Regions from separate parts of the Priestia sp. USM5 genome, predicted to be linked through region 4. Evidence: riboswitches for the same ligand, from Rfam matches in the RefSeq annotation. Region 4 holds a riboswitch; each other region holds the start of a gene.
What was found. A riboswitch is a leader RNA that binds a small molecule or an ion and turns the genes downstream of it on or off. The one in region 4 is predicted to bind S-adenosylmethionine.
Positions count from the first base shown of each region.

Region 1 (8,202 bases), on a different contig from region 4:
ATTTTCTAGTACAATCATTACAACATCTCCCAAATCATTGTTGTACGCTAGAGCTGTCTCAAACGTACTGGCTTTGCTTATATTATACCCTTCTTGGCAAAAAAGGTATTAATTTCCCTATTTTTGTTCAAATTAATATAGAAAAAGGAGGGTTCAAATATGAATCATGCAACATTATTGCTCATTAAATTTGCAGCGGCACTTATTGCGTTTGGTATAGGCCTTGATTTGTTTTTTGATGCAACCATCGGAGACATTATTTCTTTTAGCTTGTTAACGACAGTTGTGACATATCTAGTAGTGGATCGAATTGTACTGCCTCGAGTGGGAAATCGTGATGCCATTATTGTTGAATTTGTTCTAACGTATATGAGCGTATGGATTTTTGGCACATTGTTATTAGACAGTTACGTTCAAATTGCTTGGGGAAGTATTATTTCTGCAGCTATTATTACATTTGCTGAAGTTTTTGTTCACCGCTACTTATTCAACCATATTGAAACAAAACATACAGCGAGAACGCGTCCGGCTTTTAAGCGAAAACTAGCGTATGACACAGAATTTGCAGAAGAACAGCATGTAGAAAACAAAGAAAATCCAAAATAAAAAGAGGTTGGAACAAAAGTATTTTAGCTGAAGTGAAAAACGAACCACTAATCAACATGTCTGATTAGTGGTTCGTTTTTTTTGTTATGGTGAACGTATGTTTCATTTGTTTCGTTCTTTCTAGCAGTTGATTTGAGGGCAAGGTGAAGACTCCCGCGGAAAGCGAAGTCTTGCACGGAAATCGACTGGGGTGTCACAAGCGGTTCAGCTCATGTATCCCATTTGTTCGTCTTTAGGTTGGATTCATTTCGTTACGCCTCAACCTCTTTTTATGTGTTAATGCATAAAAGCCATTTCGTTTAAAGGCCAATATTTCATGTTGACTTCTCCCATGATTGAAGAAATGGGAGTGAGGCCAAAATGTCTTCCGTCCCGGCTTATGCGTCTGTTGTCACCTAGCACTAATACGTATCCATCCGGTATCGTGCCGTCTGGAGACAATTCGTACGTGGAAAAGTTTTCAGTAAATCGCTCGTAAGCGGGCACTTTGGATAAATATTTATGAAGATGCGGCTCTTTTTTGACTTTGTTATTTATATACAGAACATCATCTTTGTATTCGACCGTTTCTCCTGGTAAGCCCACAATCCGCTTTACTAGAAAATCACTGCTATAGGGAGCTTGTAACACGACAATATCAAAGCGCTCCAGCTTGCTGTGTTTGTTAATAATAATTCGATTGCCTTCGTGCAAAATAGGCTTCATAGAATCGCCTTTTACAGTGTAGGGCTGAAACCAATAGTGCTGAACGACAACAGAAAGCAAAACGGTGCCGAGGATGACGCTTGTGTATGTAAGAATTTCACGCTTTATTTTTTTATTGATCATAATGGATGAACACCTTCTTAACGGTAAGACTATCAATTTAGGTTTTTCATAGAGATATAACAGTGTTGATTGTACCATTCAGAACTAAAGTTTTCCATATCTATCTGTTTATGCGTGTATCCCGAAAATATGCTTGGCGGAACAAAAAATGAAAAAAGCCGTTATTCTTTAAAATAACGACTTTTCTTTATTATAACTGAGCGCGCTCAGTTCGAGTAGCTGGTTGATTTGGTTCTTCTTCTATAACAGGCTCAACAGGCTTATGCTGCTTGATTTCTTCTTCTAGTTCAGCAATTCGCTTGTTTTTCTGTTTCACTTGTCCTCTTAGTTGAACAATTTTTACAAAGCTCAATGAAGCAGCAACAACTCCTCCAAACACAGCCGTTGTTAAGATGATTAAAATAAGAGGCCATTTTTGTGAACCAAATACATAGTTAAATTGTACAGGATCGTTGTTAATTACAGCTAAAACAGCAATGATAAGAGCAAATATAAGTCCTAAAACAAAAAAGCTCTGTCCTTTCATAAGCTGCACTTCCTTTCTTTACATGGTCATTACAACTTTTATAGCGTAACCACTCATCTTAAGTGTTTGCTATCTTGCTTATAGGTATACGTATCCACATTTAAACAAAATCAAACATTTTCTTGATTATATATATCTTTCTTTTAAAACACAATATATCAATTGGTGTAGAAAGTTTGACATGTCCAAAGACCTGATAGAGGGGGATTTTTGAGGGAAGGGAGTAGGTATAAGGCTTCATTGTCATAAAAAAAGCACGCGTTCGCCGCGTGCTTTTTTTATGTATAAACTTAAAATGCGTTTAGGGTGTTATCGCTTAACCACTGTTTGCGTTCAGCTGCATCTTCGAATAACTCATCTGCATTTGTAAATTGAGAAGCAATGACATATTCAATTGTTGCAAGAGGAGCTGTTAGCAAACGCCAGTTTAATACGATTGTATTATCTTGAGTCGTAGCGTATTCTTCACCTAACTCGTCCCACTTAACAGATTCAGGAGCATTGTCAGCTGCTTTTTTAACAGATTTCAAAGCTTCTTGGAATTTTTCACCTGCGCGGCCTTGGTACCATTCTGTTAATAGTTGTCCAATACCTTCATTTGTTTGCTGCTCGTTCCAGCTTTCAGGTACTGTAGCAATGAATTTTGCACGGAATGTCATTTCAGCTTTTGCTACATCTCCACGAACGATGTTTAAGCGGTATTGACGCCCTAGGTAAGGGAATTTGTCTCCTTCTTCAAAAGAACCAGTTTTAGCTGCAGAAGCTGCTGCTTTAGGAGCCTCTTTTTTAGCTGTTTCTTTTTTTACTGCTTCTTTCTTTGGAGCAGCTGGCTTTTCCTCAGCTGGTTGTGAACCGTTTAGTTGTTTTAAAATCCATGTTGCTTTGCGTGCGATGATTGAACGCACATTGTTTTCATTAAGACCTCTTGGGATAATAACTTTTACCCCTTCTTTGTCACAAATTTGCACCGTGATATCGGTTCTATTTGGAACGACTTCAATTTTGTAGTCAATTGTTTGATTGCCTGTTTGATACGTATACATAAAATTTTTCGTACTCCTTTCTACAAATCTTCATTTTATAAGCAAAGGTAGAGTTTGGTCAAATGAAAGAATAATCAGACAGTTATCAACTGCTGTTGCAGCGCCTTGCAGGAAGATATGTATTCCAATATTTAGTGGAAAAGCGCCAATAATAATTGTTTCAATTCTTCTTTAGTTTTTACAAAAAAATATAAAAATATGCCGATACTACTAATATAGATTAGACATTCTATGTCTTTAGATTGTATAGGGGATGAAAAAATGAAAAAAGCTTTTCAAAGTTTACGCATGAAAATGCTATGTATGATTGCAGCCATGATGGCCATAACATCTACTGTAATTGAAGTAACCAATTATTATCTTATTGTGAAACAAGAGCAAGCAGCTTCGATTACGCTAGTGATTACATTTCTGTTTGTTTCTTTTACAACTACCGTGTTCTATTTTATCATACGTCGCTACATAATTGCGGTTGAAAATTTGTCAAAAACAATGAAAGGGATTTCAAACGGCGATTTATCTGTAGATGTTGTTCCTTTGAAAGGGAAAAATGAGATTAGTACACTCATATCTTCATTTAATGAAATGATGACTCACATGAGAATACTGCGTCAGAAAATAAGTAAAACAAAGAGCACGGTCAGTCATTCCTCAGAGCAATTGCTTGTAAGCATGGAGGAAACAAAAACAGCTGTGACAGAAGTTACGATGTCTATTCAAGAAATTGCTGCGGGTTCTGATAAGCAGTTGCTAAGTGTGGTTGAAACCGAGCAGGCTATGGTGGATATGGCCAAGCTGCTTCAGAAAATGACTGATCATTCTTCAAAGGTACAACAATCGATGAACAGAGCCTCTGAACATGCTTCTACCGGAAATGTTGCGGTGAAAGATGTGACGAATCAAATGAATAAAATCTATGAAACCGTTAAGATATCGACCAGTGAAGTAAAGGGACTCGAAGATCGTTCCGCAGAGATTGGCCGCATTATTAATACGATTACAAGAATTGCTGAACAAACAAATCTTCTTGCGCTTAATGCTGCTATTGAAGCTGCAAGGGCTGGAGAACATGGAAAAGGTTTTGCTGTAGTGGCAGGGGAAGTACGTAAGCTAGCGGAAGAATCTAAAACGTCCGCTATACAAATCAGTCATTTGTTAAAAGAAATTGAAGTACAGGCAAAGCGGGCTTATCAAAACATGGAAGTGAATACGGAAGAAGTCACGCTTGGTATTGCCACTGTCGAAGATGTAACGCAACAGTTTTCCACAATTATGGAAGATGTCTTTGCCGCTCAAGAACAAATGAACAAAATGACAAAAGCAACAGGAGAGATTGATGGGTATTCGTTCAAAGTAATGGAGTCCGTCATGACCCTTTCGGAGGTTGCTAAACAAGCAGCTGCTTACGCTGAAGAAGTAGCTGCGGCTTCACAAGAAGAGTTAGCATCTATGGAAGAACTTGTGATGTTGGCAGCTAATTTAAAAGCTACGGTAAGTGAGTCCTGAAGTCTATCTTGATATGTACGTAATACGCGCAGTTTTCTGCGTGTATTTGTTTTATTTATATCTTTTATAGAAAACGATAAATAGAATTGACACGTTATCAAAGCAGTTGTATAGTGAGTACGCAAGGCGGCAGTCCGCCTTTTTTAATTCTTAGTAAACTTATAAGTTAAATAAAATATTTGAGTGCTATATAAGGAGACAAAGAGATGAAAAATGAATTCCGTTTGGCAACAAATGACGACGCGGATAACTTATTGAACTTAACTCTACAAGCATATAAGCCTATTCGAGAGCTAGGCATTCCTTTCTTAGCAGCTACTGCTGATCTTGCCCTCGTTAAGAAAAATATTTCTCAAAACCTTTGCTATGTATATGAAGAAGATAAAAGAATCGCTGCAACTGTATCTATACGAATGCCTTGGGGAGAACATCCAGGTCCGTTTGCTGTTCCGCATTTTTGGTGGTTTGCAGTGGACCCGTCGCTTGCCAGGAAAGGCGTTGGATCTAAGCTGCTGCATCTAGTAGAGGAAGAGGTAATAAAGAATACGTTTAAATCGCCAGGTGTGTCTTTAGGAACAGCAAAAGAACATCCTTGGTTAGTTGAGATGTATGAACGAAAAGGATATGTTCAAGCTAAAGAAAAGCACCTTGCACAAGGCTATACGACCGTATTTCTTTATAAAAAATTCAATGAGGTACACTCTTTGTCGTAAAAGATAGAGAAGTGGTCTAAATTAAGAAATGTGAAAGAGTGATAAATATGACAGATCAATTACTACTAAATACACTAATAGACATACGCCGTGAGCTGCACCGGTTTCCAGAGCTTTCAATGAAAGAATATGAAACAACTAAACGTATTAAAAAGTGGTTAAAGCACTACGATATTTCTATAGCGGATGCATTCCATTTAGACGTGGGAGCAGTAGCGGAAATTGTGGGAGGAAAGCCGGGACCTACTATCGCTATTCGAGCTGATATTGATGCGCTGCCAATTGAAGAAAAAACCAATCTGCCATTTGCTTCTGAAGTGAACGGTGTTATGCACGCATGCGGACATGATTTTCATACGGCTTCTATAATCGGAGCAGCCATTCTTCTCAAAGAGCGTCAGCAGGAGCTTTGCGGTACGGTTCGATTTATCTTTCAACCGGCCGAAGAAACGGCTTCTGGGGCAAAAATGCTCGTTGAAAAAGGTGTGCTCGAAGGAGTAGAAGCGATATTTGGAATGCATAACAAACCGAATCTTCCTGTAGGAACCATTGGTGTCAAATCGGGACCTTTAATGGCAAGCGTTGATCGTTTTGAAATTGACGTCAAAGGAGTAGGCGGTCACGCAGGTATTCCAGAAAAAACAGTAGATCCGATTGCTGCTGCTGGTCAAATTGTTACTAGTTTACAAACCATTGTCAGCCGTAATCTCAGCCCATTTCAAAATGTTGTTGTCAGCATAACTCAAATCCACGGAGGGAGCTCGTGGAACGTCATTCCTGACAAAGTAACGCTTGAAGGAACGGTGCGTACCTTTCAAGAAGAAGCGAGAGAAAAAATACCGGCTCTTATGAAACGAACTGCTGAAGGGATTGGAGCAGCTTTCGGCGCTTCAGTAGACGTTAAATGGTATCCGTATCTTCCTGTAGTAAACAATGATGATACGCTGGAAAAATTGGTTATTAACGCTGCAGAGAATCTTAGTTATCAAGTCGTAGAAGCTGAACAATCGCCTGGAGGAGAAGATTTTGCCGTATATCAGCAGCGTGTACCAGGATTTTTTGTATGGATGGGTACGGCTGGAGAATATGAATGGCACCATCCTTCTTTTTCATTAAATGAAGAGGCATTACTTGTAGCAGCTTCTTATTTTGCTAATCTAAGCTTTGACTTTTTGAATTCATTCCATTACCACAAAAATTAAAATATTTTTATTTTTCTATTTACGCGGATGGAATTGTTTGATAAAATAAATTTTAAATTAAAAAAGTTATCACGAGTGGACGAGAGATCTGGCTCTTTGACTCCACAGCAACCTACGAATGTAAGGTGCTCCTACCAGCAAAGCATGTGCTTTGGGTGATAAAACGGGTGAAAAACTCATTTTGCATCAAAGCAAAATGAGTTTTTTTTATTTTTCTAAAAGGAGAGGGTTTTATGAGTCATACAGCAGTTGCAGCACATACAGGAGAGAAAGCATTAAAGGAAGCCGTAAAATTATTAGGAAAGCATTATCAAGTAGCTTATCGTGAATTAGAAACATTTTATGAAATTGTGGTCGAAAACCATGTTCGTACATATGCTGTAGGCATAGATATTAAAGATGTACAAAAAGCAAATGAACTAGAAATTTATTCATCATGCTGTTCCAAGCTTGAGCGAGTAGGCTGTCTTTTATAGAAGTCTGCTCGCGCCTCTATTTTTAAAGTGTTTTTAAATAGAAAGCATGTTTTTTGACAATTGAAGAATCTGGTGGGTATAATCATTACTCACTAGGTTTCAAAATTAATCATAAATTGTCGAAATTTTTACACAAATTAAAGGTTACATTCGAAATGAATTGTGGTATGTTATAAAACAAGAATATTTTATGAAAGGAGCATTGAAATGGAAATGTCTCTTGAACATGGAAACGATGCAGGAAGCGAACAGCTTATTGATCGTATCCTAGACTTTTTAGAAGATGACGAAAAGTAAAAAAAAGAGTGTGCGGTGCTAGCCCTAGCCGCGCACTCTTTTTTTATCATGTGCGTCAAGGAAGCGCATACTATGATACATAGGGATAGAATGAAAGGGTCTCTGTCAAAGGGATTGACGAATCGTTTTGTTTGATGGAAAATTTAGAAAAAGGAAAGAGATGAAGGGTATGTCGAACAAAACATCTTTGTATCAAACAAAAGAACAGTTAAAGAAGCTTGTAAGCGAATTGGTTTCTATACCTAGCGTGACAGGAACGATGGCAGAAGTGGAAATGGCTGAATCGATAGCGTCGTATTTATTGAAGCTGCCTTACTTTCAAAAAAACGAGCAAGTTGAGCTTCATTCAACAGGAGACGGGCGATCGATTGTCACAGCTTTTGTTGAAGGGAAAAATACGAATAAAACAGTTGTATTAGTCAGTCATTACGACGTAGTGGATGTACAAGATTATGGACAGTGGAAAAAGGATGCTTTTCACGCTGATACGTTAACGAGTACTTTTTATAATGATATGGAACAAGTTCCGGCGCACGTACAAAAAGATATGATAAAAGGAGACTGGCTTTTTGGCCGAGGAACGATGGACATGAAAGCAGGTATTGCTCTGCATATCAGTATGATTGAACGAGCATGCAACGGAGAGTTTGACGGAAACATCCTGCTTCTGTCGGTACCGGATGAAGAAGTAAATTCGCTCGGAATGAGAAAAGCAGTGCCTGTTCTTTTAGAACTTGCGTGCAAACATCAGCTGGATTTTTCTCTCATGCTAAATGCAGAACCAGTGTTCAGCCGCTATCCTGGTGATCAAACGAACTATGTGTACTCAGGATCGATTGGCAAGATCATGCCAAGCTTTTTGTGTTATGGAAAAGAAACTCATGTAGGGGAACCGCTAGCTGGTTTGAATGCTAATTTACTAGCTTCTTATTTAACAACAGAAATAGAACTAAACGTTGATTTTTGCGAAAAAGTAAGAGATGAAACGAGTCCACCTCCTACTGT
Region 1 is NZ_JBSGKN010000001.1:3,418,057-3,426,258, reverse strand. Features, by position in the region: gene ACWATA_RS18295 (aldose 1-epimerase family protein) at 1-18, opposite strand, end outside; gene ACWATA_RS18290 (YndM family protein) at 160-606, shown strand; gene lepB (signal peptidase I) at 883-1,434, opposite strand; gene ACWATA_RS18280 (LapA family protein) at 1,625-1,960, opposite strand; gene ACWATA_RS18275 (M48 family metallopeptidase) at 2,251-3,003, opposite strand; gene ACWATA_RS18270 (methyl-accepting chemotaxis protein) at 3,265-4,509, shown strand; gene ACWATA_RS18265 (GNAT family N-acetyltransferase) at 4,716-5,222, shown strand; gene ACWATA_RS18260 (amidohydrolase) at 5,270-6,424, shown strand; SAM riboswitch class I at 6,488-6,589, shown strand; gene ACWATA_RS18255 (hypothetical protein) at 6,658-6,900, shown strand; gene ACWATA_RS18250 (M20/M25/M40 family metallo-hydrolase) at 7,367-8,202, shown strand, end outside.
Region 1: linked by a shared signal. The riboswitch ahead of ACWATA_RS18255 (hypothetical protein) and the one ahead of ACWATA_RS27350 (phosphoadenylyl-sulfate reductase) in region 4 are both predicted to bind S-adenosylmethionine.

Region 2 (8,202 bases), on a different contig from region 4:
ACGTTACTTATACTTATCTGCATAAATATAACTGTTCCTATAAGTGCTACAAAGGTGGTTGTACAAATAAATAAAATCCATTTGGTTCGAATAGATAGCCTTCTATCATCTTTTTTTCTGAATGAAAATTTTTCTCTCATATAGATACCTTCTTTTTTTGAATTTAAATTTACTTTTTACAAATAAAAATTGAACTAAATTACTATCGGGTTATTTCTTTCTTTCTTAACAACGTTTCAATAAATTTTATTTTTCAGTTTATTTACACAAGCTGTCATTTGTTTCAAAGTAAATCTAACTGTACAGTTGGTAGAAGAGTATGAAAGTCTTTACGAAAAGGTGCAAGATATGAAAGGAAGCACAAGTTATTTTGAAATTTAAAGGGGTAATCACAAATAAATACTTATTTAGTCTTATGTCACCTTATTTTGTAATCAAAGAGTGAAAAAAGATTAAATTTAAACTAATGACGGTTTTTATAGATTAGAATTCATAGTATGAGAGACAAACCATGAAAAACTAAGTATTATTGAATACATTTTCCAATACAGGGAAAAAGATTAAAGTGATCATTCAAAGGAGGTTTTCATTTTGGCAGAAAATAAAGACGTTAATGCTTCAAACGAGGATGATATAAAACGTGAAACGCTGACTACACGTCAGGGACATCCTGTAAGAGACAACCAAAATATTCGTACAATTGGTAATCGTGGGCCAGCTACACTTGAAAATTATCACTTTATCGAAAAGATTTCTCATTTTGACCGCGAAGAAGTTCCAGAACGAGTCGTCCACGCACGAGGATCTGGAGCCTTTGGCTACTTTGAAACATATGGAAAAGTGGGGGACGAACCAGTAGAGAAATATACTCGGGCAAAGGTATTTTCAGGTGCGGGCAAGAAAACACCATTGATGGTTCGTTTCTCCACAGTTGCCGGAGCAAAAGATTCTCCAGAAACAGCTCGAGATCCACGCGGATTTGCTGTGAAAATGTACACGGAAGAGGGGAATTGGGATTTAGTTGGGAATAACCTAAAGATTTTCTTTATCCGTGATGCAATGAAGTTTCCTGATATGATTCATGCGTTTAAAGCAGACCCAGCTTCGAACGTACCAAACCCTCAGAGAATGTTTGACTTTGTTTCCCGTACACCTGAGGCTACCCACATGATTACATTTTTATTCTCTCCATGGGGGATTCCAGCGACGTATCGTCACATGCAGGGGTCTGGTGTAAATACCTACAAATGGGTGAATGATAAGGGAGAGGCTGTACTAGTAAAGTATCATTGGGAACCTAAGCAGGGAATTCGGAACTTAACACAAGAGGAGGCAAATACGATACAAGCCAAAAACGTGGGACATGCAACGCAGGATTTATACGAAGCAATTGAGGGTGGAGATTATCCAGAATGGGAGCTCTTCGTACAAATTATGGAGGATGGTTATCATCCAGAGCTTGATTTTGATCCCTTAGATGATACGAAACTTTGGCCGGAAGATAAGTTTCCATGGTTGGCAGTGGGCCGTATGGTTCTAGATCGTAATCCAAAGGATTTCCATGCAGAAATCGAGCAAGCCGCCTTCGGTACAGGAGTTCTTGTGGATGGAATGGACTTCTCAGACGATAAAATGCTACAAGGACGTACCTTTTCTTATTCAGATACACAGCGCTACCGTGTAGGTGCCAACTATCTAAAATTACCTGTGAATGCACCGAAAGTGCCTATTCATACGAATCAGCAGCGCGGTCAAATGGATATTCGTGACCCAAAGGAATCTGGGGATAATCCACATATTAATTATGAGCCTTCAATGCTTGGTGGCTTTCAGGAAGAAAATAAGAAAGACCGTGTTCCACATCAACCAACGTATAATGCAGCCGCAATGAGTGCACCAATTGACCGTCCTAACGATTATGGGCAGGCAGGTCACACATACCGTAGTTTTGAAGATTGGGAGCGCGATGAATTGATTAAAAATCTATCGGATGCACTTGCTATTTGTGATAAACGAATCCAAGAAACGATGATTTCTCATTTTACACAAGCTGATGAAGAATATGGTCGACGTGTGAAGAAAGGTATTGAAAAGAAACTACACGAAATGCAGGATATGAAAAATACAAGTGAGGTACCTGGTCGTAAAGCAGGTAAATCAAAATATGGACAAGGTACATTAGCTGCAAATGAAGCAACAGAAGATGCTGTAAAGAAAAGTCACGAAGTCGATCCTTATTAAGTGAATTGCTCCATTTTAAAAATAGGGAACCGACGTATGGGTATAGTATAATCTTAAGGGAATACCTTGCCTAAAACCTCATGATTTAAAAGATACCTCTCCTAATTGACAGGAGAGGTATCTTTTAAATCATTCTTTAGTTATTTGTCCAGACATCTTGAGCGATTTGAATTACGTGATTAATTTTATTCCATTGCTCTTCTTCTGTTAATTCGTTTCCTTCTTCTGTACTCGCAAAGCCACATTGAGGACTCAATGACAAGTTTTCTAGAGGAATATATTCACTTGCTTCTTGGATTCTTCGCTTAATGACTTTAGCATCTTCTAATGTAGGGAATTTAGATGTTACCAATCCTAATACAACGGTTTGATTGTTAAGTGTAAAACTTTTTAATGGTTCAAAATCTCCTGAACGGTTATCATCATATTCAAGGAAAAGTCCATCTACATGTAAGTTAGCAAAGATAGCATCAGATATAGTATCGTAGCCACCACTTGTGATATACGTAGATCTAAAGTTTCCACGACAAATATGCATCGTAATGAGCATATCTTCAGGCTTTTTAGAAATAGCATCATTTAAGCAACTTACTCGATTATCGATAATGTCTTTTACATCCATACCAAGCTTCTCAACAACCGCATTGATGCGTTCTTCAGAAACGAAATCAATCCAGGACGTATCATCTAGTTGTAGATAACGGCAGCCTGCGTCGTAAAAGGCTTGAATAGCTTTTTGATAAGCAGCCACAGTATCATGATAAAATTGATCTCTGTTTCCCTTGTAATATGTATCTTCTTGAATTCGAGTAAATAACATGTTTGGGCTTGGAATTGAGAATTTAGCAACTTGGCTTCCATCACCATGTCGTTCAACAGCTTCTTTTAAAAACGTGAAGTGTTCCACCATATAATGGTGATCGAAGTCCACTTTACCTACTACCTTAATTGCGTTATTTTTGGTTTTTGCACCTTTGAATTGGCTGATATATTCTGTTTCAAACTGCTCCACACCTTCTAAGCCTGATAAGAAGTCCAAATGCCACCAAGAACGTCTAAATTCACCGTCCGTGATCGATTTAAGACCCAATTCAATTTGCTTCTGAACAAGCTTTTCAATTTCTTTGTCCTCTACAGATTTTAAATCAGCTTTATTAATTGTACCATTCGCATACGCTTTTCTTGCTTCTTTGAGGGGAGTTGGTCGTAAAAAACTACCTACGTGATCAGCTTTAAATGGAGCCTTCACTAATGTCTTAGTCATGGTTTTGTTTCCTTCTTTCTTTTCAAAATAAAAAACCTCTTCTTACAAATAAGAAGAGGTTAATAATCGTTATGGATTCTCTTCTTATCTTCAAGCAAATTGCTACTGGAATTGGCACAGTACTTTAACAGTCTGTTGCCGAGGCTTCCTAGGGCCAGTCCCTCCACCTCTCGAGATAAGAATATTCAATTTATTTAACTAAAAAAAGGTTACACTTGTTTTCTTAGGTTGTCAACAAAAATTCGAAAAATCAGAAATAATACACCTCTTACCTCATTACTTCCTCATTACCTACTGCAGCAAGGGTTCTTTGTTATTTTTCGATTGGACAGGCAAGCTTACCGCAGTAGCTACATAGTATCTAAAGTATTGTAACTCCGTTATCTAATCAGTAGCTAGTTCAGTATCGCTACCCCATTAATACAAGCTTTATAACCCTGTTGAAGCCATTTGTGGAATCTGTAAGGGAGCTGAGCCGAAGAGGCGAAGGGGGCGACCGGATGCCTTGAGCTGAAAAAACAGGTACGTCAAAAGCAAAAAAATTAAAAGAGTGAAAGAAGGTATCAACATGAGAAAAACAAAAGGATTTACCTTTCCAAAAATCTTTTCTCCACCTCACAAACCACCTCTTACGAGACCTCGTCCCCTCAAGGCTTATTCCTTTGTTCCTTTTAGTCCACTAGCCCTGCTTGACCCCACTATTTTGACCATAGGAGGCATTGTCTTAGGAATTGCGATCATCGAACGAATACTAGAGCGATGGGGTGTCATCGATCTTGTTGATCAGTTCGCAAAGGTGATGCGGTTTATCTTACCTGTCACCTTTTATGGGGCCTTATTTTACTTCTTTGCGACATTTATGTTTTGAGGAGGGTTTCAAATGTTTGAGAAACTAAAATTACGTGGAAAGCTTATTAAAGCGTTTCGTACAGCAGAGATTTATCGAGTCATAAAGCGTGGGGATCGTACCTCCTATCAATTTCCGAAGATCCATCGAATCGATCATCAGAACACCTACACTCGGTATGCTTTTTCCTTACTGAATGGGATTGATCCTGAACTTTTAAATAAAAAAAGATGGGCATTACGACAAGTATTAGGCAGCAATATTGAAGTGAATGGCAGCTTAAAGAACTTTAGTATTACCGTTCATCACAAAAGCCTACCTAAGATGCTCAATTATAAGTATGAAGTCATTCATCCTCATATTGAGAAAATGGAGCTCCCAGTATGCATTGGTCAAGATATCTATGGAAACCCTGTTTCATGGGATTTTGCGGATTTGGAAACCTTACTGATTTCTGGCGAAATTGGAGCTGGAAAAAGCAGTCTCATGCGTGTCATCCTCACCACGTGGGTGAAATATTCCTCTCCTGAAGACTTGCGCTTAGTCTTAGTGGACCTTAAACGAGCCGATTTGGGCTTATTTCATGAGATTGACCATGTGGATGCGCTTTGCTTTGAAGCAAAAGACATGCGAAAACCTTTTGCATTATTACGAGCTGAAATGTATCGAAGAGGCGATTTATTGTTAGAGCATGGCGTAACACATATAAGCAGGCTTTCATTTAAGCTTCCTCGGATCGTTGTGGTAATTGACGAAATGTCCATCGTGAAGAAAGAAACAGATCTTGTAGAAATGATCCAACAGTTTGCCAGCCAAGGTCGTGCATTAGGTGTTCATACGATTATTGCCATGCAGCGTCCCGATGCAGATTTATTAAATTCAGCATTAAAGGCCAACTTACGGGTACGGATATCTGGTAGGCAAGCTGATGCAACCAATGCCAAGGTTGCCGGAGTGATTGGAACAGAAGAAATCGATGCTGCGGCTAGAGGCCGTATGAAAATAAAAATTGACGAAGTGAAGGAATTTCAAGCGTATTTCTTAGATGAAGAAGCGTGTAAAGTAATGCTTTCTCCTTATAAAACACGCATAAAAGACCCTGAACCTCAACTGGAGGTCGTACCACAGTCTATCTTTGGATTATTAGAGAAGGAGGAACAGCGATGAGTTTCCGTTTATCTCAACGTGATAAAGACATCATTGGGTTTATCAACCAGTTTCGAGCCGTAGATCGAGACTCGTTGGTTGAGCTGTTCTTTAAACAGCTGAAATCGCCTGTAAATGCGTGTAATAGTGTGATGGTACGTTTATATCGATTAGGGGTAATTGAACGCACTCAGCAGTATTCTCCAACCGTCTATTTGCCTGTGGATGCAAAAATCAAAAAGAACTCTCAAAAAATATTACATTTCCTTTCTATCTTGGATGTCTATAAACAAATGTGTACGTATAGTGTGCCTAAGAATGTCATTGTCGAAGATAAGCCCACCGGACGAAAAGGAGGGATTGAACCGGATCTCTTTTGTATTTTTAAAGGATCTCCTTTTTGGATTGAAATTCAACGAAATCAGTATTCAGAACAGAAAATGCAAGTGAAGATTAACCTTTATGAAGAGTTTTTCTTTTCGGATGAATGGAAGGCATTGCATTGGCAGCCAGAGGACCGATCAGCTATCTTCCCTTCCGTTATTTTGATTACGCCTGTTCGTTACGCGGTGTCTTCAGAACACATCCGAATCATACAAGTAGCAAGTATTCATGAACTTATGGAGAAATATAAAAGTTCTCATAAAAAACAAAGGGAAGAAAGACCAAAAGTAGTATCATCGTCAAATGGAATCAAAATTAACTTAACATAGGAGACTAAGAAACTATGTTTTCTAATAAAAAAGAAAGCTACCCCATCGTTGCAGGACAGGTAGCTTTTGAGGGAATTCATAAACTAATTTATAAAAAGTCTGAATAATTTTACAATAATTTTATAAATAAATCAATATAAGATGATCTTGAAGACATATATATAACGTGCACTTTTTATACATCCTCCTCCCACTTGGGTATCGAGTAAACGCAGTCATATCAGGGATGTATAAAAAGCTGCATATATGTAAACTAGCTACTTGGTGTCTTGAAATAAAAAAGTCCCATTGATATTACTCAATTTATAGAAGGAGCTCCGTATATCATATACAGCCTGAAAACAGAAAAAACAACTGGGCCCGTTCAGTTGTTTTTTCTGCTACATTTATTTGATTAAAGGATGGAAACTTTACAGCTTCTTGAGTAGTTTGTTCATAACATGTGAAATTATTCAATCTAGTAGACATAACAAAAATAGACAGAATATTTCAATTAATTAGTTTACTTTGTAATCGCTTTCATTTATAATAAGGGTAGGTTGGATGGCATGAGTGGCTGTCATAGTATTTAGCGTAGGCGGGGCTGATACGAGAGAACAGGGCATAAAAGAAATGTCCTTTTTTATTTTCATGAAAAAGGTAAAAATAACATTTGATAATTTAAGTCAGGAAATATAACAGAATGATGGTTTTTTTATTCTAATTATGTAAAATGAAGTTGTGTAGAATCTACATAAAAAAGAAAGGATTATCTTTGGGGATAAGGTAGTCCTTTTTTTATTGGTTCGAAAATTACACAAATATTTATATTTTCAAAATATTAAGTGATGACATTGATCATCATAGATAGTAAGATATAAGTGGTCAGCCTAACGGTGGGTTCACGTTTGATAACCCAAATCATGCTTATAGGAAAGAGCATTTCTCATTTGAGAGGAATGCTCTTTTCTCTGTATAAGAAAAAGCAGGCTTAAGCCTGCTTTTGTAGCCTTAGAGGCTATTTTATAGTTAAGAAGTACGTATTAGTTCTTGTGAGGATTCTTGATACAAATTCAGAAACTGTTGAACAGCTTCTGTCATACATGATGTATTCCACTTCTTTAAGATACTTCTTTTTTGATTCTTAATCGTGCACTCTTCTTTATGGAAAATGTCTTGTGTTGCTGAAATAGAATGACCATCAAGAGCAAAGACTTCTTGTTCTGCTTGAGTTATTTGATTCATAAATACTTTCTATTCCAGGGTTTTACATTCTTTTTCTTCATTCTTTAGCCCAGCAACTTCACCAACTAAATCAGACGCTACACTCAAGATATTTTCAATACCCATTAATAGTTTTTCGCTTTTATCCATGATAAGGCCCTTCTACTTTTTGAGGGCAACCTATGTTATAATAAAAGTCCGTTACGTACTAAGTTTTGACATCGGGGTGCTTTCCTAGCCGGGAAAGTGCCCTTTTTCATTTTATTTTGTTTGGACTTGGATTGTTTATAATAATGTTTGATCAAGAATCTTGTATATAACAGGATTTTTTTGTTTGATAGTAAACCCATTTCATTGACTAAGAAATAGCTGAGAAATACACTCGTTGGATTTAATTTATCTAACGAATGCTGTTTCGTTGTTGCTATATTAGGATTCGATGAGTTTTTAACGACTTAAATGTTCATCATGAAGAAGGAGAGAATTGAATGGTTACAACAAAAAACCAAAAAAAGATTGCAGTAAAAGATCTAGAAACTGATACAACAACTGTTGAACAGCTAGCGTATTATCGAATATTAGCCCCACTAAAAGTTAGATCACTCTTATCTCATCTTAATTCAAGTGAAAAGAAATCTATTTCCTTTGATTTTAAAAAAATGAAAAATGGGGATTTAGATCCTTTACGTCACAAATTTATAGAAGAGGTAGACAAACAGCAAACAGGCTTTACTGAAACATCTGAAAACAAAGAATCTACGGCTTACAAAGTAGATTTTGTTAACATG
Region 2 is NZ_JBSGKN010000007.1:45,333-53,534, forward strand. Features, by position in the region: gene ACWATA_RS28070 (methyl-accepting chemotaxis protein) at 1-140, opposite strand, end outside; gene ACWATA_RS28075 (catalase) at 592-2,241, shown strand; gene ACWATA_RS28080 (5-methyltetrahydropteroyltriglutamate--homocysteine S-methyltransferase) at 2,378-3,505, opposite strand; SAM riboswitch class I at 3,587-3,687, opposite strand; gene ACWATA_RS28085 (hypothetical protein) at 4,074-4,373, shown strand; gene ACWATA_RS28090 (FtsK/SpoIIIE domain-containing protein) at 4,386-5,519, shown strand; gene ACWATA_RS28095 (hypothetical protein) at 5,516-6,211, shown strand; gene ACWATA_RS28100 (helix-turn-helix domain-containing protein) at 7,220-7,435, opposite strand; gene ACWATA_RS28105 (hypothetical protein) at 7,903-8,202, shown strand, end outside.
Region 2: linked by a shared signal. The riboswitch ahead of ACWATA_RS28080 (5-methyltetrahydropteroyltriglutamate--homocysteine S-methyltransferase) and the one ahead of ACWATA_RS27350 (phosphoadenylyl-sulfate reductase) in region 4 are both predicted to bind S-adenosylmethionine.

Region 3 (8,202 bases), on a different contig from region 4:
TCTATGTAAAATGAATAACGCTCCATCTTAGTATATTTCCAAATGTTCCTCTTCTATAAGTGGAAAAAAACGCCGAAGACACTCATGGCTCTTCGGCGTTTTTTTTCAATAAAGATGAGTGTTTAGGGAAATTAAGAACGGCGAGAACGACGAGTGCGGCGAGTAGAACGACGAGTGCGGCGAGTAGAACGACGAGAACGGCGAGTAGAACGACGAGAACGGCGAGTAGAACGGCGAGAACGGCGAGTAGAACGACGAGAGCGGCGAGTAGAACGGCGAGAACGGCGAGAACGACGAGAGCGACGAGTAGAACGGCGAGTGCCGCGAGAAGAGCGACGAGTACCGCGAGTAGAACGGCGGCTACTGCGGCCAGTGCTACGAGAAGAGCGACGCTTTCTTGTTAGTGGACCAGCAGTTGGCTCTTGAAACATAAAAGATTTCAGTTCTGTACATTCTAGGGCTTCAGCAGCTTCTTTAATTTTTTCAGGTGTAATATGCAATACAAAAACCTCCTTGTCAATTGGACTAGGTCTTGCATTAATAGAATACGCGCTAATGCTTGTCCTTGATATGAGTCAAAAGTGGAGTTTGCGCAAATAGTTGATGCTGCGGGGTATCATGGAGAATTTACCCTTCATATACTTTAATAATTGAAGAAAGGTGGTCGAATCATGAAGCAAAAAGAAATCCCTCAATACGCTCTGTTTGTGAATGTAAAAGATTTAAAGGAAATGCAAAGAGATATTTGGTCAGAAGAAGCGGTTCAGGCAACGATGAAGTTTAACAAAAAACGCTACGATATTGATTTGCTCCTAAGAGGCTCCCATATTCGGAAGATGAAGAAAAAGTCATATTATATTGAATTTTATTCTCCGAAAATATTTCAGCGCGCCAAAGAAATACACCTAAACGCTGAATACAAAGATCCATCGCTTATGCGCAACAAATTGTCCCTCGATTTTTTCTCTTCTTTAGACGTTTTATCTCCCCACTCTCAGTTTGTCACTCTTAAAATTAATGGGAAAAATGAAGGAATATATCTTCAGCTCGAATCGGTAGATGAACTATTTTTGAAAAAAAGAAATTTAGCGGATGGATCCATATTTTATGCAGTGGACGGAGATGCTAATTTTTCTTTGATGAGCGATTTGGATAAAAGGCCGAAAACAACTTTGTTATCTGGATATGAAAATAAAGCAGTGAGAGAAGGGGATGCGGAAAAATTAGAAAAGTTTATATTTAATCTTAATACGTGGACAAATACAGAATTCGAACAGAATATTGAGAAGTACTTGAACGTCGACCGCTACTTATCTTGGTTAGTCGGTATTATTTGTATGCAGAATTACGACGGTTTTGTCCATAACTATGCGCTCTATCTAAATCATGAAAGCGGGCGCTTTGAACTGATTCCATGGGATTATGATGCAACTTGGGGAAGAGATGTAAATGGAAAAGTAATGGAAGGAGACTATGTCCGCGCACAAGGATTTAATACGCTTACAGCTCGCTTACTGGCGGTGAACAGCATTAAAAAGCGATATATTCAAAAAATGAACAATGTTCTAAATAATCAATTTACGATAGAATACATGAAACCAATCATTTATCAACTGCATGAGTATATTGCTCCTTATGTATTAAAAGATCCTTACGTAAAAGATAACTTGGAGCAATTTTATAAAGAACCCGAATTTATGCTGTCTTTTATAAAAGAACGAACAGCGTATATTAAAAATAACATTTTGACTTTTTAAAAAGAGATAGATTTATAGGCAATTTATAGGCAACAGTGGATTTTGTTAATAATAGGCAAATGCAGGAAATCAATAGCTGTACATGATACGTATATATACATTATGAATGACCAATAAGGACAATTAATAAGGAGGAAAAATAATGAGTAACTATTACTACGACCAAAATCAAGACCAAACTCAAAATGCCAATCGTAGTCGCGCTCGTAAAGTTCAACAATCTGAAAGCACGGGCTACTCTGCCCACTTTAAACCATTAAAAGGGAGAGTAGTAACTGTCTATCGCGGGGGGCCTGAATCTAAAACGGGATATTTAATCGACGTTCAATCAGATTATTTAACGCTTGCTCTTGAAACAAAACAAAATAACAACCAGCAAAATAATCAGCCGGCGCAGCTTATTCCACAACAGCAATATACATTTATTTATTACCAGCTCGCTCATGTTAAAAGCATTACAGAGGATACAAAGTCTAATTCCGCGCAAACATTTTCTGGATTTAATAGTGAAGTAGAACTGCACAGAGCCAACACATTTGCAGGCACTTTATTATTAATGAAAGATAAACAAGTGCAAATAAATCAAGGAGGGCCAGAGAAAAAATTGGGTAAGATCCTTGATGTATTAGGCTCATTTGAATCTGCGTATGTCGTATTACTAACAGAAGATGACGGCGTCGTTTATATCAATGTAGAGCACATAAAGAGTGTAAGTGAAGTTGTAAGCAAAAATACGCCTGTTGTTCCGCAAAATCCATTATTAGTTGAAGAAACACCTGAGTATATTAAAGCGAAAAGTTTCAATGAACTGTTTGAAGAGTTTTCGCATAGATGGGTAGCTATTAACGGTGGAGGGCCAGAGGCCGTAGAAGGTGTGTTAGTTCAAAGTCGCAATGGGAACTTTACTCTTGTACAAAATAATCAAGTTTTACGTTTACAACCAAGACACGTAAAAACCATTGCCTTAGGATCAAAAGGATCTTTCAAGCAAAATGAAGAAAATTCTGAGCAAAATGGAGATACAAATGAAGAAGATTCTGTGCAAGAATCAACTACTGTAGATAGAACCGGAGGTCGCACGGATGGCCGTACTGGAGACCGTACCGGAAGACGTACAGGAGGTCGCACAGACGATCGCTCGGGAGGACGCCGTACGGGTTCACGCTCTTCAACACCAGGTGAAAAAGTTATTAAAACGAAAAATTATCGTTGGAAAGCATGATGAACTGGAACATAAAAGGTGCTTATAAAGCACCTTTTCTATCATATAGGAAAAAGGAGGAGAATGAGTATGAGTATGAATCATTATATCGATAAAATTGTTGAAGTCGATATATCAGGTAAAACATCGTTTGTAGGAAAACTTGTTGATCTCGGGTTAGATGTAATGGTTTTATATAATGGACATGATTATTTGTATATTCCTCTTTTACACATACATCGCTTGCGAGAGGTTTCAGAAGAAGATTATACACCTTTACGAACCATAGAAGAGAACTTAATAGAAGAAAGCCAGCGGATTTCTTATCGTAATATTTTACAGCAGGCAAAAGGAAAATTTATCGAAATTTATGTAACAGGAGGAAAATCATTGCATGGCTATATTACAAGCGTGCTGAATGATTATCTTGTGTTTTATTCTCCAGTGTATAAAAATGTCTTTGTTTCTTTACATCATTTGAAATGGCTTACCCCTTATAGTAATGAGTTAACCCCTTATTCTTTAAGTGACAAAGAGCTTCCAGTAAGGCCTGCCTCTGCACCTTTTGTCAGAAACTTTGAAGAGCAGCTTAAAAAATATGAAAATCAACTGGTCGTATTAGATTTAGGGGATCAATCAGAAAAAATTGGCGTACTTAAAGAAGTTTCTACTAATATTGTTGAACTAATTACGGCAAATGGAGAAAGTATGTATTGGAAGTTAGCTCACGTAAAATCTGTGCACTTGCCTTAGAAAAAGAGACCTCGGTGTCGTCTCTTTTTTTATGTACTTATCAGGACAAGTATATTGAATAAACAAATGAGATGATTTAAATTTTTTAGAAAATTATGTTGACAATAAAGAAAATCTTTATTAAAGTTAGTAACAACAAACGTTAACCACCAACAATTATATAGAACTCTTATCAAGAGTGGCGGAGGGACTGGCCCTGCGATGCCCGGCAACCATCAAATGAAACATTCATTTGAACGGTGCTAATTCCTGTGGAACATCAGTATTGTTCTAACAGATGAGAGAAATCGTGTATAAACGAACACTCTTCCATCTGTGAAGAGTGTTTTTTATTTTGAGTTAAGGAGAGAAATAGATGAAAATTGAAACTTTATTAGTTCGTTCAGGAGTAGGTCGTGACCCTTCAACAGGTTCTATTACAACACCCATTTACCAAGCATCAACATTTGCTCATCCTGCTTTAGGGCAAAGTACAGGATTTGACTATGCACGTACGGCAAACCCTACTCGTACGGCATTGGAAGAAGCAATTGCTGCTTTAGAAAAAGGCGAAGTAGGAGTAGCATTCGCTTCAGGAATGGCGGGTGTAATGTCAGTTTTAGCGCTATTTAAAAACGGAGATCATTTAATTGTATCAGAGGATTTATACGGAGGAACGTACCGAGTACTAAATGAAATCTTTTCAGAGCAAGGAATTACTGTTTCGTACGTCAACACAGCCCATCTCGAGCAAGTAAAAGATGCGCTTCGTCCCAACACGAAAGCTTTATTTATTGAAACACCTACAAATCCAATGATGCACGTGACGGATTTGCCAGAAGCAATTGCGTTAGCTAAACAGCATGATTTGCTTACTATCGTTGACAATACATTCATGTCCCCTTACTATCAGCGTCCTTTAGAGCTTGGAGCAGATATTGTGATACATAGTGCAAGCAAATACATTGGGGGTCATAATGATGTAGTTGCTGGTCTTGTAGTCGCTCGATGTAGTAGCTTAGGAGAAAAAATTCGTTTTTATCAAAATGCAGCTGGGGCAATCTTAGGTCCACAAGATAGCTGGCTGTTATTGCGCGGTATTAAGACGCTAGCGCTTCGTATGGAAAAACATAACGAAAACGCACTGAAAATTGCAAATTGGCTTACTGCTCATGATCTCGTGGAAAAAGTGTATTACCCTGGTCTTGAAACACATCCGGGCTATGAAATCATGAAGAAACAAGCAACTGGATTTGGAGGCATGATTTCTTTTGCTGTCTCACACCCTGACATCGTGTCAGTACTTTTAGAAAATGTTAAAGTTATTACATTTGCAGAAAGCTTAGGAGGCGTGGAAAGTTTAATGACATTCCCAGCTCGTCAAACACACGCTGATATTCCTGAGGAAATTCGAAATCGTGTCGGAGTAACAAACTGTTTACTTCGATTATCAGTTGGAATTGAGCACGCAGATGATTTAATTAAAGATTTGAAGGAGGCATTTGATGCATACCAACAATAATAAACATAGATTTGGTACGAACTTAATTCATGCAAATACAGGAATTGACGGTCATTTTGGAGCGGTTAACGTACCTATTTATCAGGTATCTACATTTAATCAAGAAGATGAGACGAACAACGGCCGCTATGACTATTCTCGTTCAGGAAACCCAACGCGTGAGGCTTTAGAAAACACTATTGCTCAGCTAGAAAATGGATACGCTGGTTTTGCTTTTTCATCAGGTATGGCTGCTATTTCATCGGTGTTATCTATTTTTGAATCAGGAGATGAAATTTTAGTTTCACACGATACGTACGGCGGGACATATCGTGTATTAACACGATTATTTTCAAAGTTTGGTATCAAAACAACTTTTGTTGATACAACGAAGGTTGAGAAAGTAGAAGAAGCTATCACAAAAGATACGAAGGCTATTTATATCGAAAGCCCTTCAAATCCATTTTTACAGGTAACGGATATTAAAGCAGTAGCAAGTTTGGCGAAGGAGCACAATCTCCTTACAATTGTGGATAACACGTTTTTAACACCTTATCTACAGCAGCCGATTGACCTTGGTGTAAATATTGTCATTCATAGTGCTACAAAATATATCAGCGGCCACAGTGACGTCATTGGCGGTTTAGTTGTAGTAAGCGATGAAAAGCTAGCGGAAGAAGTAAAGTTTGTACAAAATGCTTTTGGTGCTATCTTGGGGCCACAGGATTGTTTTTTACTGCTTCGAGGCATTAAGACATTAAAAGTTCGTTTAGATCAGCAGTTAAAAACAGCGCTGCAGTTTGCAAAGTGGCTTGAAGAACAATCTCTAGTGAGCCGTGTATACTACCCAGGCTTAAAAAGTCATCCGGACCACAAACTCATTTCAGAACAAGCAAATGGATATGGAGCTATGATTTCTTTCCAAGTGCAGGATGAAGAAGTAGCACGACATATTTTACAAGGAGTCAAATTAGCTTCAATTGGCGTTAGTCTAGGTGCAGTTGAATCCATTCTCACGCATCCTGCAACAATGTCTCATGCAAGTATCCCAAAAGAAGTACGTGAAGAAAAAGGAATTACTGATTCACTTCTTCGCCTTTCAGTAGGGCTAGAGGAATTCGAGGATTTGAAGCAAGACTTTAACGCTGTTTTTCAAAGCTTAGAAAAAAAAGCGTTAATTAAATAAAAAAAGGACTTCCATTAAGGAAGTCCTTTTTTTGTTATATACAGCTATCTAAAAGGTTTGTGTATAGGGACGTAAGCGCAACTTTTTCATCAGAGGAAAGACTGCTGTTTAGAATTCTTTTTATGCCAAGATGATATTTTACATACGGTGTTTGCCGAACGCGTGGATGAGTCATTTCATCTTTTAAATCTTTCAGAATGGCTTCGTGAAGCTGATCTTCACTTGTCAGGGCTTGTTTAGAAGCGAAAGAACGGTTCAACCATAGGGTCTGATAAGCTGCTAGTAAATGTTCAGAAGTCATTGTGCAAAGAGCTCCTTTAGATTAGTTTCTTCATTATAATAATCTATAGTTTATCATAAGTATTAATACGTGTACGTAACTTTTACAGAAGCGGATACAGTCAAGGACTGAGCTTGGATAGGGGGAGAGGCTGCTAATAACTTAGGCGAGGAGCCAGATGACTGATAGACGGGGCCTTCTTCGATTAAAATGGGGATTTGGTTAATAGGGAGCTGCAGCGTGTTGGCAATGGTAAAGGCCTTTTCTTTAGCGTTAAGCAAAGCTTTACTTATCGCTTCTTGTTCATATTTATCATCATTTGTAACGTGAAATTGAAGATCTTGCGCTACGTTGGCTCCGCTTGAAAACGTAGCGTTATAAACATCGCCAGCTTGTTTTACATCTTGTACTCTTACTCTAAACAAATGCTGTACTTCGTATCCTGTAAGAGTCGATTTTCCATCGCTGTAATCATATTTAGGATTTATAGTGAATGAAGCTGTTTCAATTTGCTGGTCATTGATTCCAAGTTTTTGTATCTCTTGCAGCAGAGTATTTGAAACAGCTGAATTTTCTTTTAAGGCTTCTTGAACGTCTCGGTTTTCCGTGCGCGTTCCAATCGTCATGGAAATTTCATTTGGAATGGCTGAAGCACTTCCTTCACCAGTTACTTTAATTTCTCTATTTTGTGTATCTGCGCGCAGTGGCTGTGTAGGTTCATAAGGGAAATAAGAATGTTGCATGTAAAAACCCTCCTTAATCCGTCTTTAGTACATATATATGACTGCAGGGCTTGCATTAAAAGCAAAAAGTACACAAGTCGTAACTTGTGTACTTTTTTTACTATTTTGTATGCTGTTCTAATACGCTTTCCATGTTTCTAAATTGATCTTCTACAGCTTCTGAAGGCTTTTTTGTTAACAGACTTACTACAATAACAGCCAGCAAGCTTAAGAAAAATCCAGGAATCATTTCGTAAAGGGCATCTTTCAATGGAGTATTTACCCAAATTAATACTGTAGCTGCACCTACAATCATTCCTGCAAGGGCTCCCCATCTAGTCATACGCTTCCAGTAAAGACTTAGTAAAATGGCCGGGCCAAATGCAGAACCAAATCCAGCCCATGCGTATCCGACAAGTCCTAAAATCGTATCACTAGGCTTTAAAGAAAGCAAAATACCAATAATTGCAACACCTAAAACCGCAGCTCTTCCGACTGTTACAAGCTCTTTGTCAGAGGCTTTACGTCGGAAAAATGTTTTATAAAAATCTTCTGTAACAGAGCTTGCCGTTACAAGCAGCTGAGAAGAAATAGTACTCATAATCGCTGCCAATAAAGCTGCATATAAAAATCCAGTAATTAATGGATTAAATAAAACATCAGCAAATTTAATAAAGATTGTTTCAGGATCCCCAAGTTTCATCCCAGTTTGATCCACATAAGCAATTCCAACAAGACCCGTTAACATAGCGCCAATGATTGATAGGATCATCCAGCTCATACCGATACGACGGGCAGGCTTTAATTCTTTAATAGAAGAGAT
Region 3 is NZ_JBSGKN010000001.1:3,205,313-3,213,514, reverse strand. Features, by position in the region: gene ACWATA_RS17210 (CotG/ExsB N-terminal domain-containing protein) at 132-500, opposite strand; gene ACWATA_RS17205 (CotH kinase family protein) at 672-1,757, shown strand; gene ACWATA_RS17200 (hypothetical protein) at 1,900-2,979, shown strand; gene ACWATA_RS17195 (DUF2642 domain-containing protein) at 3,049-3,711, shown strand; SAM riboswitch class I at 3,878-3,995, shown strand; gene ACWATA_RS17190 (trans-sulfuration enzyme family protein) at 4,067-5,212, shown strand; gene ACWATA_RS17185 (trans-sulfuration enzyme family protein) at 5,196-6,377, shown strand; gene yoyC (protein YoyC) at 6,412-6,678, opposite strand; gene ACWATA_RS17175 (SIMPL domain-containing protein) at 6,741-7,400, opposite strand; gene putP (sodium/proline symporter PutP) at 7,501-8,202, opposite strand, start outside.
Region 3: linked by a shared signal. The riboswitch ahead of ACWATA_RS17190 (trans-sulfuration enzyme family protein) and the one ahead of ACWATA_RS27350 (phosphoadenylyl-sulfate reductase) in region 4 are both predicted to bind S-adenosylmethionine.

Region 4 (8,202 bases):
CTTTCCGTATCTTCCGTAAATTATTAGAAGAGAAATACGGGAAAGAAGAAGCACGCAAGCGTATTTATGCAACAACAGATAAAGCGCGCGGCGCATTAAAAACATTAGCGGACGAAGAAGGCTATGAAACATTTGTTATTCCAGATGATGTAGGCGGCCGTTATTCTGTATTAACAGCGGTTGGCTTATTACCAATCGCCGCTGCAGGTCTTGATATCGAACAAATGATGAAAGGGGCAGCTGATGCTCAAGAAGCATTTTCATCATCAGAGCTAGAAGAGAACCCAGCTTATCAATATGCTGTAGCTCGTAATGTTCTTTATAATAAAGGAAAAACAATTGAAATGCTGATTAACTATGAGCCAGCTCTTCAGTACTTTGCTGAGTGGTGGAAACAGTTATTTGGTGAAAGTGAAGGAAAAGACCAAAAAGGTATTTACCCTTCATCTGCTAACTTCTCAACGGATCTTCATTCTTTAGGTCAATATGTACAAGAAGGTCGTCGCGATATTTTTGAAACAATTGTACAAGTTCAAGATTCTCGTCATGAGCTAACAATTGAAGAAGATGCAGCGGACTTAGATGGACTAAATTACTTAGCTGGTGAAACAGTTGACTTTGTAAATAAAAAAGCGTTCCAAGGTACAATGCTTGCTCACACAGACGGAGGCGTTCCAAACTTAGTTGTGAACATTCCAGCGCTAGATGAGTATACATTTGGATATGTTGTATATTTCTTCGAAAAAGCATGCGCAATCAGCGGCTATTTATTAGGCGTAAACCCATTTGATCAGCCGGGAGTAGAAGCATACAAAGTAAATATGTTTGCTCTTCTTGGAAAACCTGGTTTTGAAGAGAAGAAAGCAGAATTAGAAAAGCGTTTGAAATAAATAAAAAGTTCACCTTCTTGTTAGAAGGTGAACTTTTTTGCTTTTGAGATAAAGGATAAAAAGCTGGAAAAAGGACATGTTAAAACAGAGGAGGGATAAGATGATTGAATTATCTTCAAGATTAGACGGCACATTATTCAAGCTTTATGAATTAGAAAAAACGCTTAAGCCGCTTGGGTATAACATTGGAGGAAATTGGGATTATGATCATGGTTCATTCGACTATAAGATGAATGATGAAGTCGGCTATCAGTTTTTACGTATCCCGTTTACAGCTACGAATGGAGAACTGGATTCTAAAGGAACAACCGTACAGATTGGTACGCCATTTTTACTTTCACATAAGTATCAAATTGGCCTAGATGACAATGTTCACAATGGAAACGTGGGTGCTTCATTTAATCAGTTTGCAGAACCCCAAGACGCAGACGCTTCATTTCCAGAAAAGTATATCAGCTTAGGAGAAGAGCTAATTAGAGAGGCAGAAGAGGCGCTGCTTCGGTAATTGAAGGGACTATTCTTTTCTTAAACTCTCTAATTTTTTTACAAAAATATGTTCGTACATGACCTGACTAATCAACTCGTTTGTTTTAATCATTTCATTTACCCCCAAATTTTGCGCATTTTGAATATGCTTTTTTGTTAACAGTTCAACGATGCTGTAAATAGAAGGGTTCAGTCCTTGCAGAGCGACTAGTGTAACAATAGTATTCATGTCTGCATATTCTTCTGTCTTATGCTGATCCGCAGTAATCAGCACTTTTTTTGCGTACCGAGCATTAGCAAGTTCTAATACCTCATAGTGAGAGGGACTTCCTTTAATAAAATGAACGCGATCACAAATCATGGGGTTTTTAGTCAGAGAGTCGTCGATAAGAACAATGTCTTCTTTATGAAATGCGTCGCGATAAGACTCTAGCACGAGTTTGGCGCGCTCATTCCACCCCACAACGATGAAGTGATCTTTTCCATAAAACTTTAAATTCCCTTCCAAATAAGCGCTCTCAGCGGAAACAGCAATTTTAGAAAGCGTGACAAAATAAGTAGTAATAAATCCCGTTCCAACCAGGACTAAAATAATTGCAGCTAACCTTCCAATCGTAGTGGTGGGAGCAAAATCACCGTACCCTATAGTAGAGATTGTAATAATAACCCACCAAATTCCTTCAAACACATTCCCAAACGTTTGCGGCTCTAGGAAATGTATAAGCATGCCGAAAAGTAAAACAAGGCAGCCGATAATAAAAAGAAGCCGCACTAAAATAGAACGACGAAAAAGTCGGAATAATAGCCATTCCATCATAAAAAAACCTCCAGTGATTAGTCATAGCCACAGTATGACCATTTTTCACTGAAGGTATAAGATATCTTTATCTTTTTACTTCGTAATATTCAATCCATTCTTTGTCTGGACCGTAGAAAAATAAGTATCTTGCTCCATTTGGCAAAGTTACAATGTTTTCTTCCACAAATGAAACGCCTGCTGATTTTAAACGCTCAAACTCCTCTTCAATTCCATCTACTGCCAGCGCAAAATGATGAACTTTACCTTCACTAGGTAAGCTTGAGTTATACCCTTGAATTAACTCTACGATTACATTGCCTTCTAAACCTAGAAAAGCTAGCTTCAAAGACGGATCGGTATGTGGTAGTGTTTCGATGAGCTCCAATCCCACTTTTTGTGTATAGAACTCAATAGATTCTTCTATATCCTTTACTTGAACGCCTACATGTTCAAATTTTAAAATTGCCATATGCATCACCCGTATCTATAGTATGTAAAAACTATGAAATATATTAAAGAGAAAGGATAGATAAGTCAAGATAGGGCTGCTTATCAGGAAAGGGCTCTTAAATCATATTTTTGCTGGAGTGAATAGGGTAGAGGCTTCCATCAAGCGCAAACGAAATTTTGCCTGTTTCTTCAGATACAACTAAAATTAATGCATCCGATTTTTCTGACATTCCAATGGCTGCACGGTGACGTGTTCCCAACTTTTTGTTCGTTGAAATAATAGACGAGAGAGGTAAAACATTAGCAGCTGAAATAAGCTGACTATTTCTAATTAGGACGGCTCCGTCATGTAAGGGTGTCCCTGGATAGAACAGTGTCTCAACTAGCGTAGCGCTGACAGGAGCTTGAATAGGCATTCCTTTTTGAATAAGAGGATCAACATTTTGTTCCCGTTCAATGACAATTAAAGCGCCGTGACGTTTCTCAGAGAGGTTATGAATAGCTAGGGATAGAGCAGCGTATTCAAATGTATAAGGCGATAAGTAATGGCGCAAGTAATAAGAGGCGGCCGTAGCTTGAACATCTTGAAATAACCTTCTCATCTCCTCAAAATCACATAAAATACAATGATCACTCGTGTCTAAATGTTTAATTAAATTAGAGGCTTCAGTTGAAATCTGCTGTAAATATGTTCGCACATTATTTTTAATTGTATCGTCTAATTGAAAGGGTTGTCTCTCCATCTTATATAGCTCCTATCTGTCAGTCAGTGTTATCTGTAATGTGTGCTAATGTGGGTGAATTATCCGTAAAGCTCATAAATCTGTTATTAATTTTATAGAGAGATTTTGTATTTTATTTAGCAAGAGAACATAAAAAGTCGAAAAAAAAGAAAGCGTTTTATAAACTGATATATTCACATTTGGGTTAAATTTACATATGTTGTTTTAAATAAAAGTATAGATATTTCTGTGAATTTAAAGTATAGTTTTCTTATCGGATATATAATTTTTAATGTTGACAAATATTCTAAATATGCTAAAATTTTTAAAAAATGCTTATCAAGAGTGGTGGAGGGATCTGGCCCGCTGAACCCCGGCAACCTGCTTAGCAAGGTGCTAATTCCAGCAAAGTGTGTATCATTTTGAAAGATAAGGTGAAAATTATTGCCTACCCAGTCTTTCAATACGGAAGACTTTTTATTTTGATATAGCGCAAGAGATATTTTGAGGAGGGACAACGATGACTGTAAACCCCGACTTAAAACAAACCTTTGAACACGCCGAAGCAAAGTAAGAATTAAATAGTTTCGCTGACTAGACACACTAGAGGCGGTTTTATCCAATTCTAGTGGGTAAAACCGTCTTTTTTTATTGGATAACGCGGATAACTAAGAATTGGAGTGGAGAAAATGGCAGACTTATATACGTACGAAAACTGGAGCGATACATTTCCAGAGTTCGACAGTAAAGATGAAACAAAAGGAGCCCTTTCAGCATTGCAGTGGGCGTATGATACCTACGGAGATTCAATTATTTATGCGTCAAGCTTTGGGATCGAAGGAATCGTGTTAATTGATTTAATTTCAAAAGTGAAAAAAGATGCTGAAATTGTCTTTTTAGATACAGGGGTTCATTTTAAAGAAACATATGAAGTGATTGATGCAATTAAAGAACGCTTCCCTGATTTACGTATTCATATGAAAAAGCCGGATTTAACTCTTGCAGAACAAGCTGAAAAACATGGAGATGAGCTTTGGAAGAGTCAGCCTAACCTATGCTGTCAAATTCGAAAAATCATTCCGCTAAGAGAATCCCTTGCTCCTTATGATGCGTGGATTTCTGGTTTAAGACGCGAGCAGTCTGAGTCTCGTGCCAACACGAATTATTTTAATAAAGATGAGAAATTCAAGAAGGTGAAAGTTTGTCCGTTAATTCATTGGTCATGGAAAGAAATTTGGCGTTATGTGTATAAGCATGATTTGCCATACAACAAACTTCATGATCAAGGCTACCCAAGTATCGGCTGTGAGCCCTGTACCGCACCTGCCTATAATGTAGACGATTTACGTTCAGGAAGATGGGCAGGTACACAAAAAGTGGAGTGCGGATTACACGAATCTTAAATACGAAAGAGCTGAATAAATGATGCTTTTATATGTTGCCTTTATCATTGCGCTTTTTTTTGCAATGAATATTGGGGCAAGCGGTGCAGCAGCTGCTATGGGCGTTTCATACGGCTCCGGTGCAATTAAAAAGCGAAGAGTGGCCCTGTTCATCTGTGCTGTAGGAATTGTGCTCGGAGCTGTTACCGGAGGCGGTGAGGTGGTAAAAACCATCAGTTCAGGTATCATACCTGAAAAACTGCTGTCAGTAGAATTAGTTATTATCATTCTGGCTGCTGCAACGCTGTCACTCTTTTTCGCGAATTTGATTGGTATCCCTCTATCAACAAGTGAAGTAACAGTTGGCTCAGTTGTTGGAGTAGGGGTAGCTTATCAATCTCTGTATGTAGAAAAACTTTTAATTGTGATGTCTTTTTGGATTATTGTTCCGCTAGTTTCATTTGTTATTGCTTTTTTGATTGGGAAAGTGATAAAGCGCAGAGCGCATAAAAAAGAAGCAGAGGGAAAGTGGAAAAGAGTTTTAACGATTTTAGTTATTGCAACGGGATTCTTTGAAGCCTTCTCAGCTGGAATGAACAATGTGGCAAATGCTGTCGGTCCTCTAGTAGGAGCTGGATTAATGGATGCTACAACGGGTGTCATAGCAGGAGGATTGGCGGTGGCGCTCGGAGCTCTTTTACTAGGAGGCCGAGTTATTGAAACAAACGGAAAAAAAATTACTCGCTATTCTGTAGGAGAAGGCTGCATTATCTCGGGTACTGGTGCTTCTCTTGTTACAGTCGCTTCACTGTTTGGTTTGCCAGTACCGCTTACACAGGTCACTACGTCTTCTATTATTGGAATAGGCGCAGCGAAAACGGGATTTACGAAAGAACAGCGCGAAGTGGTCATTCAAATGTTAAAGGTTTGGGTGGTATCCCCTGTATTTTCACTCGTAATCTCATATGTTCTTGTGAAATTAGTACTTGAAAGCGACTTATATTCATTTGTGGTGCTAGCTAGTGGATGTATTGCTACAGGAGGTATTCTAAGCTTAGCTAGAACGACTAGAAGAAAAAGAGCAAGCCTGCAGTCGGAAAAAGAAAAAATGACTGCGTGATTCAAGTACTTTTTATTATATTGTGTTAATTACTTAAGGAGGATTTTACAAAATGGCAACAATTCAAGCACACGGTGGAGAATTAATTAATTTATATCAACCAACATATGACTACACGTCACTAACAAAAGAAATTGAAGTAGACAACATGGCTCTAAGCGATTTAGAACTAATTGGAATTGGTGCTTATAGCCCAATTACGGGGTTTTTAGGAGAAAAAGATTATCAATCAGTTGTTGAAAATATGCGTCTAGCAGATGGAACTGTATGGAGTATTCCTATTACTCTTCCCGTAACAGAAGAGCAGGCTAAAGAATTAAACATTGGCGACAAAGTAAAACTAGTTCAAAGCGGTGTGACATATGGTGTTTTAGAAGTTTCTGAAGTATATACGCCAAATAAAGAAAAAGAAGCGGAAAATGTGTACCGCACAGCAGAACTGGCCCACCCTGGTGTGAAGAAAATGATGGAACGCCCAAATGTATATGTAGCAGGTCCAATCGTACTTGTAGAACGTACACCTAAAACGCGTTTTGAAAAGTATTACCTAGATCCAACTGAAACAAGAGCAGCATTTGAAGAGCGCGGTTGGAAAACGGTTGTTGGATTCCAAACTCGTAACCCTGTTCACCGTGCGCATGAGTATATTCAAAAAACAGCATTAGAAATTGTAGACGGCCTGTTTTTAAATCCACTTGTAGGAGAAACAAAGTCAGATGATATCCCAGCAGATATCCGTATGGAAAGTTATGAAGTACTTTTAGAGAACTATTATCCTAGCGATCGTGTAGCTTTGGCAGTTTTCCCTGCTGCAATGCGCTATGCTGGACCTAGAGAAGCTATTTTCCATGCAATGGTTCGAAAAAACTTTGGATGCACGCATTTCATTGTAGGCCGTGACCACGCTGGTGTTGGTGACTACTACGGAACATATGATGCACAAAAAATCTTCAGTAACTTTACGGCAGATGAATTAGGAATTACACCTTTATTTTTTGAACACAGCTTCTACTGCAAGAAGTGTGAAGCGATGGCATCAACGAAAACATGCCCTCACAGCAAGGAAGATCATATGATTCTATCTGGTACCAAGGTACGTGAAATGCTTCGTAACGGAGAAGTGCCACCAAGCACATTCAGCCGTAAAGAAGTAATTGAAGTGTTAATTAAGGGATTAGCAAAACAAAAAGTATCTTCAAAATAAGGAGCGGTTGAAGTGAGTAAATCAACAAACATTACGTGGCATGATGCTGGAATTACAAAACAGGAAAGACGCGAGCAAAATAATCATCACAGTTTTGTATTATGGTTTACGGGCCTTTCGGGTTCAGGTAAATCTACCGTAGCAAACGCAGTGGCAAAAGCGCTTTTTGATAAAAATATTCGCAATTATGTATTAGATGGTGACAATGTTCGTTTTGGCTTAAACAAGAATTTAGGGTTTTCTGCTGAAGATCGTACAGAAAATATTCGCCGTATCGGTGAGGTTTCTAAGCTGTTCGTAGACAGCGGTCAAGTGGTACTAACAGCATTTATCTCTCCATTCCAAGAAGATCGCGCTCAAGTGCGTGAGATCTTAGAGGGGAATGAATTTTTGGAAGTATACGTAGAGTGTCCGTTAGAAGAATGTGAAAAAAGAGATCCAAAAGGCCTTTACAAAAAAGCAAGAAGCGGAGAAATCCGTGATTTTACAGGAATTGATTCTCCCTATGAGTCACCTGCTAATCCTGAAGTAACAATTAATACAAGCACACAGTCTGTAGAAGAATGTGTACAAACTGTTATTGAATATTTATCTAACCGAAAATTCATCTAAATGACAGCGGACTTTGTCCGCTGTTCTAATTCAAATTAAAATTTGGGAGCGCTGCGGAGACGTGGAAATGATGGAAGGGTGAAAGGCATTCATGGGGAAAGTATATCTAGTCGGTGCAGGACCAGGAGATCCAGATTTAATTACATTAAAAGGGTTGAAAGCAATTCAGCAAGCAGATGTTATCTTATATGATCGTTTAGTGAATAAGGACCTGCTGGAGTATGCTAAAAGTGATGCTGATATTATTTACTGCGGAAAGCTTCCAAACTACCATACCCTCAAGCAAGAAACAATCAATAACTTTTTAGTGAAATTCGCTAAAAAGGGGAAAATTGTAACGCGCTTAAAAGGCGGAGATCCATTTGTTTTCGGACGCGGAGGGGAAGAAGCAGAAGCTCTCGTGCAACAGGGCATTTCATTTGAAATTGTTCCAGGAATTACATCAGGTATCGCAGCTGCTGCTTATGCAGGAATCCCTGTCACTCACCGGGAATACAGCGCAAGCTTTGCTTTTGTAGCAGGACACCGTAAAGACAG
Region 4 is NZ_JBSGKN010000006.1:4,846-13,047, reverse strand. Features, by position in the region: gene ACWATA_RS27375 (glucose-6-phosphate isomerase) at 1-890, shown strand, start outside; gene ACWATA_RS27370 (YugN-like family protein) at 991-1,395, shown strand; gene ACWATA_RS27365 (potassium channel family protein) at 1,405-2,193, opposite strand; gene ACWATA_RS27360 (VOC family protein) at 2,261-2,644, opposite strand; gene cdaS (sporulation-specific diadenylate cyclase CdaS) at 2,742-3,368, opposite strand; SAM riboswitch class I at 3,681-3,783, shown strand; gene ACWATA_RS27350 (phosphoadenylyl-sulfate reductase) at 4,037-4,750, shown strand; gene cysP (sulfate permease) at 4,770-5,849, shown strand; gene sat (sulfate adenylyltransferase) at 5,902-7,053, shown strand; gene cysC (adenylyl-sulfate kinase) at 7,066-7,665, shown strand; gene cobA (uroporphyrinogen-III C-methyltransferase) at 7,757-8,202, shown strand, end outside.